DNA from 3 places in the Corynebacterium gottingense genome. Region 3 is predicted to be linked to each of the others. Evidence: predicted binding sites of a transcription regulator. Region 3 holds the regulator's gene; each other region holds the start of a gene.
The links. Region 3 encodes LexA, which represses DNA repair genes until DNA is damaged. Its sites were predicted from a motif close to CGAACANNTGTTCG; they were not measured.
Positions count from the first base shown of each region.

Region 1: CKJ82_RS11055 (HNH endonuclease signature motif containing protein) is a predicted target of LexA. The motif match lies at 1,361-1,374, and genes of this name have one in related genera.
Region 2: CKJ82_RS03745 (HNH endonuclease signature motif containing protein) is a predicted target of LexA. The motif match lies at 1,365-1,378, and genes of this name have one in related genera.

Region 1 is NZ_NSGN01000013.1:7,929-11,206, reverse strand. Features, by position in the region: gene CKJ82_RS11055 (HNH endonuclease signature motif containing protein) at 1-1,307, opposite strand, end outside; gene dnaB (replicative DNA helicase) at 1,793-3,278, shown strand, end outside; gene CKJ82_RS11045 (heavy metal translocating P-type ATPase) at 3,273-3,278, opposite strand, start outside.
Region 2 is NZ_NSGN01000003.1:22,195-25,472, reverse strand. Features, by position in the region: gene CKJ82_RS03750 (BCCT family transporter) at 1-1,261, shown strand, start outside; gene CKJ82_RS03745 (HNH endonuclease signature motif containing protein) at 1,558-2,841, shown strand; gene CKJ82_RS03740 (GNAT family N-acetyltransferase) at 2,838-3,272, opposite strand; gene CKJ82_RS03735 (DUF418 domain-containing protein) at 3,247-3,278, opposite strand, start outside.
Region 3 is NZ_NSGN01000001.1:243,855-247,132, forward strand. Features, by position in the region: gene hrpA (ATP-dependent RNA helicase HrpA) at 1-404, shown strand, start outside; gene nrdR (transcriptional regulator NrdR) at 431-889, opposite strand; gene CKJ82_RS11575 (hypothetical protein) at 981-1,196, opposite strand; gene lexA (transcriptional repressor LexA) at 1,578-2,264, shown strand; gene CKJ82_RS01190 (transcriptional regulator SugR) at 2,498-3,278, shown strand, end outside.

The DNA.
Region 1 (3,278 bases), on a different contig from region 3:
AGCCGGTAGTAGTCGCCGTGGTTGTCGTACTCGTCCAGCAGGTGGTGCGCCCGGGCGAGAAAATCTGCGTACGCGTCCCGGTTTCGGGCGACGTTGGGCAGGGTGCTGCGCCAGCGGGTGGTGGTGGGCGTGGTTTCGTCGAAAAGCGGGCCCTCGTGGCGGCTGAGGAGGTAGGTGCCGTCTTCACACAGCCACACGATGTCCCCGGTGACAGGGTCGGGGACGTAGAAGATGCGCTTGTCGGTCTTCATGTTGTGGTGGTGCGGGCAAAGGCAGAAGAGGTTGTGAGGCGTGGTCTCTCCACCGCGGTCGAACGGGATGCGGTGGTCCAGTTGGCAGGCGGTTGCGGGTCTGTCGCAGCCGGGGAAGATGCAGTTGCCGTCTCGGGCGTGCGCGTAGTGTTTCATCCCCTCCGTCGGCGCGTAACTGTCCGTCTTGGTGGTGGCTGTCTCATCCAGGTTGGCCGTTTCAGGCGGGTGGTTGCTGAGCAGACTCTCGAGCTCCGCGGTGGCGAGGGCGTCAGTCCATCCGTAGCGAGGAATGAATACGGGGGCGCCGGCCGCCCGGGTGCCGTCGGCGCCCGCGGGTGCGTAGAGATGGATGCGGACGTTCGCGGCAGGCTCGACATCGCCGTTGAGGAGTTTTACAGCGGCGTCCGCGAGCGAGACCTTCTCCTGGCGGGCCGTGGCCTGCAGCGAGGCGCGAAGGACGGCCATCGTGGTGGCGTCGGTGCTGAGCGTCATTGTTGCGATGCCCGCGCTGCCGTGGTCCTCCTGCGCGGAGAACTCGACGTTACGCGCGCGGTGGTTGTGCTCTGCTTCGCGCTTCTTGCGCTTTTCCGGGTTGTGGCTGAGGCCGACGTCAAGCTTGGCAATCATCGTGCGGATGCGGCGGGCAACTGACGCGCGGGAGGGGAGCTCCTGGTTTGCACGCTTCGGCGTGAAGATCCGGGTGAGCATGTCGTCAAAAGCCGCCCACGTTGCTTCGTCCGCGGAAGCGCCGATCTTGCACAGGGCAGTATCTATGCCGGTGAGCATGTGCACGGAAAGGAGACAGGTCTGCTCTTGCAGTGCCAGCAGCTTGGGCAGGCTGGCGAGCCGGAAATACGCCAAAACCGCAGCTTCGACCTCATGTTTGGGGCGGCTGGTAACCTGAGCTAACTCTTCGACCTCCAGGTCGAAGTCTTCAACCGCGGTCGAGGCTGCGTAGCCGCGGTAGAGGGCAAACTCGGCCTCCCGCATGCGCTGCGAAAGCTGCGCGCGATGGTCCGTCGAGTTTTGGCATCTGAAGTAGTGAGCGGGTGGCACGATTCCCCCTTTCTGCGGTGAGCGGTCATTGTGGTCATTGCGGACAATTATACCGAACATATAAACGACGGCAACGTCTGTGACCATATTGTTACGCTGTGTTCTAGTAGGTGTGTGCGAGTCACGTCCCGCGCTGTACCGGTGGCGCCCCTACTGCTGTGGATAACTCTGCGGAATAAGCCCTGTTCAACGGCAAAGTTTAGGTTACTAGCCGGTGAACTTACGCCTGTCAAATCTGGTGGTGAACGGGGTTTTTCACAACCTGCACACACAACTCAAAAAGTCCCAAAACTCCTGTGACCAGCAGCGATGCGCCGTTTCCCCAGGTCGCTGATACTAGTTATCCACAAGTTATCCACACCCTGTCCTGGGCCGTGTGTACAAGACGTCGATTCATCCCCAAGTTATCCACACCTACCTGTGGAAAACGCAGTGTTTGGCCGTCGCGGTACGCTGAAGGCCTATGAAACAAAGGGGTGACGACGATGGCCGACGATGCACTTCACGGCTTTGATGATGACTACGTCCTGCCGCCAGAGCCACGCGACGAGTTCAGCGAATTTGGCGACTTTGATGACTTCAGCGGAAATTCGCGGCGAGGTCGCGGGAATCAGCGGTATCAAGGACAGAGGGGACAGCAGGGGCAGCGCAACGGCCAGGGCGAGTACCGCCAACCGCCGCACGACGAGCGCGCGGAGCGCTCGGTGCTGGGCGCGATGCTGCTCAACCAGGAGGTCGTACTCGACGTCGCGGAGGGCCTGCAGCCGGAGGACTTCTACTTTCCGGCTCACCAGCTGATTTACCAGGCCATTATCGAGCTGTTCTCCTCGGGCAGCCAGATCGACGTGCTCATCGTCTCCGGGCGGTTGGACCGCCTGAACCAGCTCGAGCGGGTGGGCGGGGCGCCGTACCTGCATACGCTGATTTCGGAGGTGCCGACGTCGGCAAACGCCCGCTACTACGCGGAGATCGTGGAGGAGAAGTCGCTCCTCCGGCAGCTTGTCAACGCCGGTACGCACGTGGTGCAGCTGGGTTACGAGGGCGAAGACGGCATGGAGATCGAGGCGCTGGTGGATCGCGCGCAGCAGGAGGTCTTCGGGATCTCGCGCAATAACCAGGGCGAGGACTACCGCGTCCTTTCGGAGCTGCTCAAGCCGACTATCGACGAGCTCACGCAGATCGCTCAGGGCGGCGCCCTCGACCAGGGCGTGCCGACCGGGTTTACGGACCTGGACAACCTCACGAACGGCCTGCACGCGGGCCAGATGATCATCATCGCGGCCCGACCTGGCGTGGGTAAGTCGACGCTCGCGCTCGATTTCATGCGCTCCTGCTCCATCCAGCACGGCAAGACCTCAGTGATCTTCTCGCTGGAGATGAGCGCCTCGGAGATCATCATGCGCATGCTGTCGGCGGAGACGGAGATCAAGCTGTCCGCCATGCGTGCGGGCAACATGGAGGAGCGGGATTGGGAGAAGCTCACCACCCGCCTCACCGAGATCCAGGACGCTCCGCTGTTTATCGACGATTCCCCAAACCTCACCATGATGGAGATCCGGTCTAAGGCGCGGCGCCTGAAGCAGCAGCACGGGCTGGATCTGGTGGTGCTGGACTACCTGCAGCTGATGAGCTCGGGCAAGCGCGTCGAGTCGCGCCAGCAGGAGGTCTCGGAGTTCTCGCGTAACCTCAAGCTCCTGGCAAAGGAGCTGGAGGTGCCGGTGATTGCGATTTCCCAGCTGAACCGTGGCCCGGAGGCGCGTACGGATAAGAAGCCGCAGCTGGCGGACCTTCGCGAGTCAGGCTCGCTGGAGCAGGACGCCGACATGGTGTTCCTGCTCTACCGTCCGGACTCACAGGATCGTGACGACGAGCGCGCGGGCGAGGCGGACATTATCGTCGCGAAGCACCGCGGCGGCCCTATCGACACGATCCCGGTGGCGCACCAGCTGCACTACTCTCGCTTTGTCAATA
Region 2 (3,278 bases), on a different contig from region 3:
CATGTCGTCGATGTTCGCTCCGCTGCTCGGCGGTCGGGTGTACGAGACGCCGGGCAAGCTTCTCGACGCCCTGGGGATCATCGGTACCATCTTCGGCCTCGGCGTCTCTGTGGGCCTTGGCGTCCTGCAGATCTCCGCGGGCCTGAACATTCTGTGGGGCGTGCCGCTCATTACGCCGGTGCAGCTGGGCATCATCCTGTTCATCACCATCGCGGCGTGCCTGTCCGTGGCCACCGGCCTGGACAAGGGCGTGAAGATCCTGTCCAACGTGAACATCGGCGCGACGATCTTCCTCATGCTCTTCGTGCTCGTCTCCGGCCCGACGCTGGCGCTGATGGGGCAGATCACGGAGTCTTTTGGCATCTACGGCAACTCGCTGCCCGAGCTGATGTTCTGGGTGGACTCCTACAACGACAACCCGGGCTGGCACGCTACCTGGACGGCGTTCTACTGGGCCTGGACGATCTGCTGGTCCCCGTTCGTGGGCATGTTCTTCGCGCGCATCTCGCGCGGCCGCACCGTCCGCGAGTTCATCGGCGGCACCATCCTGCTGCCGACGGTGTTCGACCTGATCTGGTTCTCCATCTTCGGCCGCGCCGCGATGGAGATGGAGGCTGAGGACCCGGGCGTGCTGACCAAACCCGTGGTGGAGGACGGCGACACCCCGCGCGCCCTGTTCTCGCTGCTGGCGGAGTACCCGCTGTACGCGGTGACCGGCGCGGTCGCCCTGTTTGTCATCGTGATGTACTTTGTCACCTCCATGGACTCCGCCGCGCTGGTGGTGGACATGTTTGCCACCGGCGAGGAGAACAAGTCCCCGGTGTTCTACCGGGTTGGCTGGGTTATCGCCGTCGGCCTGGTGACCGGCGCGCTGCTGTTTATCAATGACTCCGGCATCCAAGCCCTCCAGGAGGTGGTGATCATCATCGCCTTCCCGTTCTTCATTACGTACTTCATCATGATGTGGTCGCTGGTCAAGGCGATGACGGACGACTCCGCCGCCGCCCGCCGCTACCGCTCCCGCCAGTGGGAGAAGACCGACACCGCGGAGAAGCTGGAGGAGGGCGAGAACAAGCCCGCGCCGGGCTACGACTCCGAAGGCAACCCCGTTGACCGGCCCGAGTTTGAGTACGACGCGGAGGAGGGGACCTGGCGCCTCGAGGACTCCCTCATCCTCGGCGAGGATGTGCAGGTCTCCGGCGACGGCGAGCCGAAGGCTGGTTCCAAGGTCAACTGGGTGGAGCAGGAAGACCCGAAGTAGGCGCGATCGGCGCCGAAGGCTGAGAAAACTGCGCAATGCGTAGTTTTCTCAGCCTTTTTCGTGTCGTGAGTGGAGAACTGGAGTTTGGGTTCCGCAGCGCATTCGAACATATGCTGAGGAAACTGCGCATTGCGTAGTTTCTGTGAGTCTGCCGAGCTGAGGGCAGCTTCTCGACGCCCACATCTCCGGTTGTTATAGCACATAACAGCAGGTAAACGGCGTGTTCGGGCGGGGTGCTACCGTGTTGCATACAACCAAAACCTCGACCATCCCACCTCCCGAAAGGGGCCTGTGCCATGACGATCACGACCACCGATGCCACACCAAAGCCACCTACCGCAGACGAAAGTGTGGACGATACTGCGCAAGATTTCGAACATTCTCCGGGCGGCGACAAAGCGATCGCGGAGCTCGCTTCCCGCATCGAGGACACGTTTGGCAGGATCACCACCTGTAAAGCGCAATTGCTGCACCAGATTGGCATCTTTGATTCGCTGCGGCTGGCCCGTAGGTGCGGGGCGAGGACGACCGCGGGGTGGCTGGTGCGGCGGCTGGGGATCTCGCAGACCACAGCGCACGAGTACGTGCGCGTCGCTCGTGAGCTGACCACGTACCACCTGCTCGCGGAGGCATTCCAGGAAGGTGCAGTGAACTATTCCAAGGTGCGCCTGCTCCTCCCGTACCTGAAGAAGAACGACGAGTCGACGCTCGTGGAGATGGCACGGAAGTACGGCTACCACGAGCTGGAGGCGGAGCTTGCGCTGCTGGACAGGGACGAAGGCGAAGATGCCCCGACACGGTCCTCGTACGTGCGGATTGCGGAGCGCAAGAACGGACGCTTCGGGCTGTGGGCCGACCTCAGCCCGATGGAAGGCGCGCAGGTAGCGGCCGCGCTGAAGATCGGGGAACTGGCCTACCACGACGTTGACCTGCAGGATGCGGTCAACCGGGACGCGGTCGAGGAGGAGCTGGAGGACCTGCCCACCTCGTCCGGGATCGGGATGCCTACGGGCAAGGTGATGCTCGCTGCGTTCATGGGGATGGTGAATGTCGTGCGCTCGCGCCCGAAGAACCCGCTACGTGCCCCGGGTGCGCACGTCAACATCGTGACCACGGTTGACGGCGGGGCCTATTTGCCGGTTGGGGGCGCGGCGGCGTCGGCAAGCGTGGCGCACGCCGTGGCGAACGCCATGGTGCGCGTGAACACGGTGGACAAGGACGGCCTGATTCTCAACACGTCGAGGGCGTCGAGGCTGGCCACGGACGGGCAGCTCAACGCGCTGATGACCATGTGGGGCGGGCGCTGCGCCATGCCCGGGTGCGACCATACGAGGTTCATTCAGGTCCACCACGTTCACGACTGGGCGGACGGAGGCGCCACGGACCTGCACAATCTGCTGCCGCTGTGCTCGTCGTGCCATGCGATGGTCTCGGAGGGGTGGATTCGCATCCTGGAGGACGGCCCCGACTTGCACTTCGTGTTTCGGGACGGGAGCAGGTTCGTGGCGGAAAGCTATCAGGCACCGCTGCGCAGCGACGCGTCCTTGACCCTGCGCGAGTTCAACCAGGGGAGCGCTTAGCGCGCTAGGCGCATCCTGCGGTGGGGGATGCCGGTGTCGAGGGACTCGTCGCCCTCCGCGACGAGTCCGTAGCGGGAATAGTAGCCAACCAGGCCGGCTTGGGCCTCGATGATCAGGTCGCCCGGCCAGCGGGTGGTGTACTCAATCCCGGTGCGCACGATCTCGGGGCCGAGGCCGGTGCCGCGGTGCGCCGGGGCGACGACGAACCTGCCGAAGCGCGAGCCGGTCTCGGTGGGGAACACCCGGGCGCAGCCGGCGAGCTCGCCGGCTGCAGTCAGCACGAGGAGGTGCGTGGTCGACGGGTCCGCGTCCTGCGCGTCGATCTCGTTGTACGGGCAATTCTGCTCGGCGACGAACACGTCGACGCGGAGCTTGTACAGCGCGTGGACCTCGCGCGGGGTCATCTCATCCAGCGATTTCAGCACGATCACGGTGCG
Region 3 (3,278 bases):
CGTACACGAACATGGCGCAGGAGCTGTCGCAATGGGAAGGTCCCGCGATTGATGACATGCGTTCGCAGCTCGAGTTTTACCTCCCCCGCAACGCGTTGACCAGGCACGGACTGACCCACCTCCAGCACATGCCGCGCTACATCGAGGCTATCCGGATTCGCCTTGAGGACATGCGCGTGGATCCCGACCGCGATGCGGACCGGCAGGCAATTGTCGACGGCGCGAAGTCGTACCTTGCCGCCAGGTTGGCCAAGCTCCCCGCCGGGCGGGAAAAGACTCGCGCCTACAAGGACGTGTTGTGGAGGATTGAGGAACTGCGCGTGAGCGTCTTCGCGCAGCGCCTTGGCACGCCGAAGCCGGTCAGCGCCCGGCGCATTGAGAAGATGGTAGACAAGCTGACCTAGCGGCGTGAGCTACAGACTCAACCGGCTCAGAAGTCCTCTTTGTCGCGCCGCCGCATCAGACGAATCTCTGATTCGAAGTCGTCGGCGCTCTCGAACGACTTGTACACGGACGCGAAGCGCAGGTAGGCGACCTCGTCAAGCGCGCGGAGCGGTTCGAGCACCGCGAGGCCGATTTCGTGCGCGGGGATCTGTGAGCTGCCGTGGGAGCGCACGATCTCCTCGACCTGTTGCGCGAGTCGTTTGAGCGCGTCGTCCGACACGTCGCGCCCCTGGCAGGCACGCCGCACGCCGACGATGAGCTTGTCACGGTCAAACGGCTCGCTGATCCCGTTGCGCTTCACCACCGTCAGCACTGCCTTTTCCACGGTGGTGAATCGCCCCCCACATTCGGTGCACTCACGACGCCGGCGGATTGCTGATCCTCCTTCAATGATGCGGGAGTCCATCACACGCGAATGATCGTTGTGGCAAAACGGACAGTACATTGCAGGCTCCCGCTCCTCGCTGTTCTGGGTACGCCCCGGGGACGTGCGCCCGGGCTTGCCTCCTCAATGTACCGTCCCCCGCGCCGCTTCCCTAGCGGGCGCCAGCGACGTATTGGGCGGAGACTTGGTGGCTCATCGACGCGGTGTCGTCCGAGAACGCACCGCCCACGATCGACCCGATCACCAGCGCGGCGCTCAAGCCCAGTCCCACGAGCACGCTCTCGCGCTTTTCGCGGTGGGATTCGAACCGATCGTCCGCTCGGTCTGGCCACTGCGCCGGATCACCCCTCCCCACATCAACGGCCATTATCGAATTACTGAGCGTTCGAACATGCTCAGCCCCACACCGCCGAACACCACGGGTTTCAATGTCCCACTCGTCAGCACGAGCCGGCATGGAAGCCACCTCGAAGCGAGTAGTAGAAGCACCGTAACTACCATTTTGCATCATCGTCATAAGTTCATTCCTTTCACGTTCACCGCAATCTTACGAACCGAACCAACACTGTCGAACGGAATACCGTTCAGGCGTTCGATGTCGGTTGCATGTTCGATTTATAGCAGGCACGTCAGAGCTTGTCTAGCGGGCGGGTTGAGAACTCGAACATGTTTGCCCGATCTGGTAGGTTGTGCAGTGCGTAGTTAGCGCGAATAAACTCACACACAGTCACCATCAAAGGAGCACCTCATGGCCCGCAAAAAGGCTGATGCCAAGGATTTGGACATCTCGACGCTGTCTGATCGTCAGCGGCGAATTTTGGAAGTAATTCGGGACGCCGTCGTCCTTCGCGGCTACCCGCCAAGCATTCGCGAGATTGGCGACGCAGCTGGGTTGCAGTCCACCTCGTCCGTCGCCTACCAGCTCAAAGAGCTTGAAAAGAAGGGCTTCCTGCGCCGCGACCCGAACAAGCCTCGCGCGGTCGACTTGCGCCATCTCCCCGACGCACCCGGCAAGAAGCCGAAGCCGAGCACGGACACAAACGTGCCGGAGGATGCGTCGACTCCGCGCTACATCCCAGTGGTCGGCCAGATTGCCGCCGGGTCGCCGATCCTCGCAGAGGAGAACGTGACGAGCTACTACCCGATGCCGGAGGATCTTCTCGGCGACGGCGACCTGTTCATGTTGCAGGTCGTCGGCGAGTCGATGCGCGATGCCGGCATCCTCCCCGGCGACTGGGTCGTCGTTCGCTCCCAGCCCGTGGCAGAGGAGGGAGAGTTCGTCGCAGCCCTGCTCGACGGCGAGGCGACGGTGAAGGAGTTCCACAAGGATTCCAGCGGCGTGTGGCTCCTCCCCCACAACGATGCCTACTCGCCTATTGACGGCACCAATGCGGAAATCATGGGACGCGTCGTCTCCGTGTTCCGCACCATGTAGCACCTCCACCCTGAACACACGCCCGCAGCGATCCCTCGCGCGGGCGTTTTTCTTGTTTGTAGCTCACCTCCGCTTATCACCTTCAACCACTGTGACGATTTCCGGATATGTGGCGGGTGCTGCCCCCGCTTCGGGGGAGTCGGGCACAACAACAACCAATCGGGCACCAATCAATGCGACAATGACAGGTATACGTTTTCCCGTCTTACATCCCGACATACTGAAGGAGCGCCGTGTACGCAGAAGAACGCCGGCGACAAATTGCCTCCCTCACCGCGGTTGAAGGTCGAGTCAATGTCACTGAGCTGGCCGAAAAGTTTGGAGTCACCGCGGAGACGATCCGTCGCGACCTGGCTGTGCTCAATGACGAGGGCATTGTCCACCGCGTGCACGGTGGCGCCGTAGCGAGCCAATCCTTTCTCACCACCGAGTTTCCGCTTGAAGCCCGCTATCGCGCCGCGTCCACGGCCAAGATGGCGATCGCCCGTGCAGCGCTCCAATTCCTCCCGGACCGGCCGGACCGATCTCTCTTCCTCGACTCTGGCACAACCATCAATGGTCTGGCCGAGATTATTGCCAAGCACCCCTCGGCCAAAGATTGGCACATCGTGACCAACTCGCTGCCCACCTCCCTCGACCTGGCAAGCGCGGGTTTGGAAAGTGTGCAGCTACTGGGTGGAACCGTTCGTGCGATCACCCAAGCGGTCGTCGGAGACATCGCGCTTCGCTCCATCGCCATTCTGCGCGCCGACGTCGCCTTCATTGGCACCAACGCATTGACCATTGATCACGGGCTCTCCACGGCCGACCCCCAAGAGGCCGCGATCAAGAAGGCGATGGTCACAAACGCGCACAAGGTGGTGGCGATGTGCGACTCGACCAAGCTCGGAAACGACTACCTGGTGAGCTTCGCCCGCCTGAGCGAAGTCGATGTGCTGGTGACCGACTCGGAGGCGCCAAAGTCCTTCATCGATGAACTCGTCGCACACGGCGTCGACGTCATTACCGCGTCCG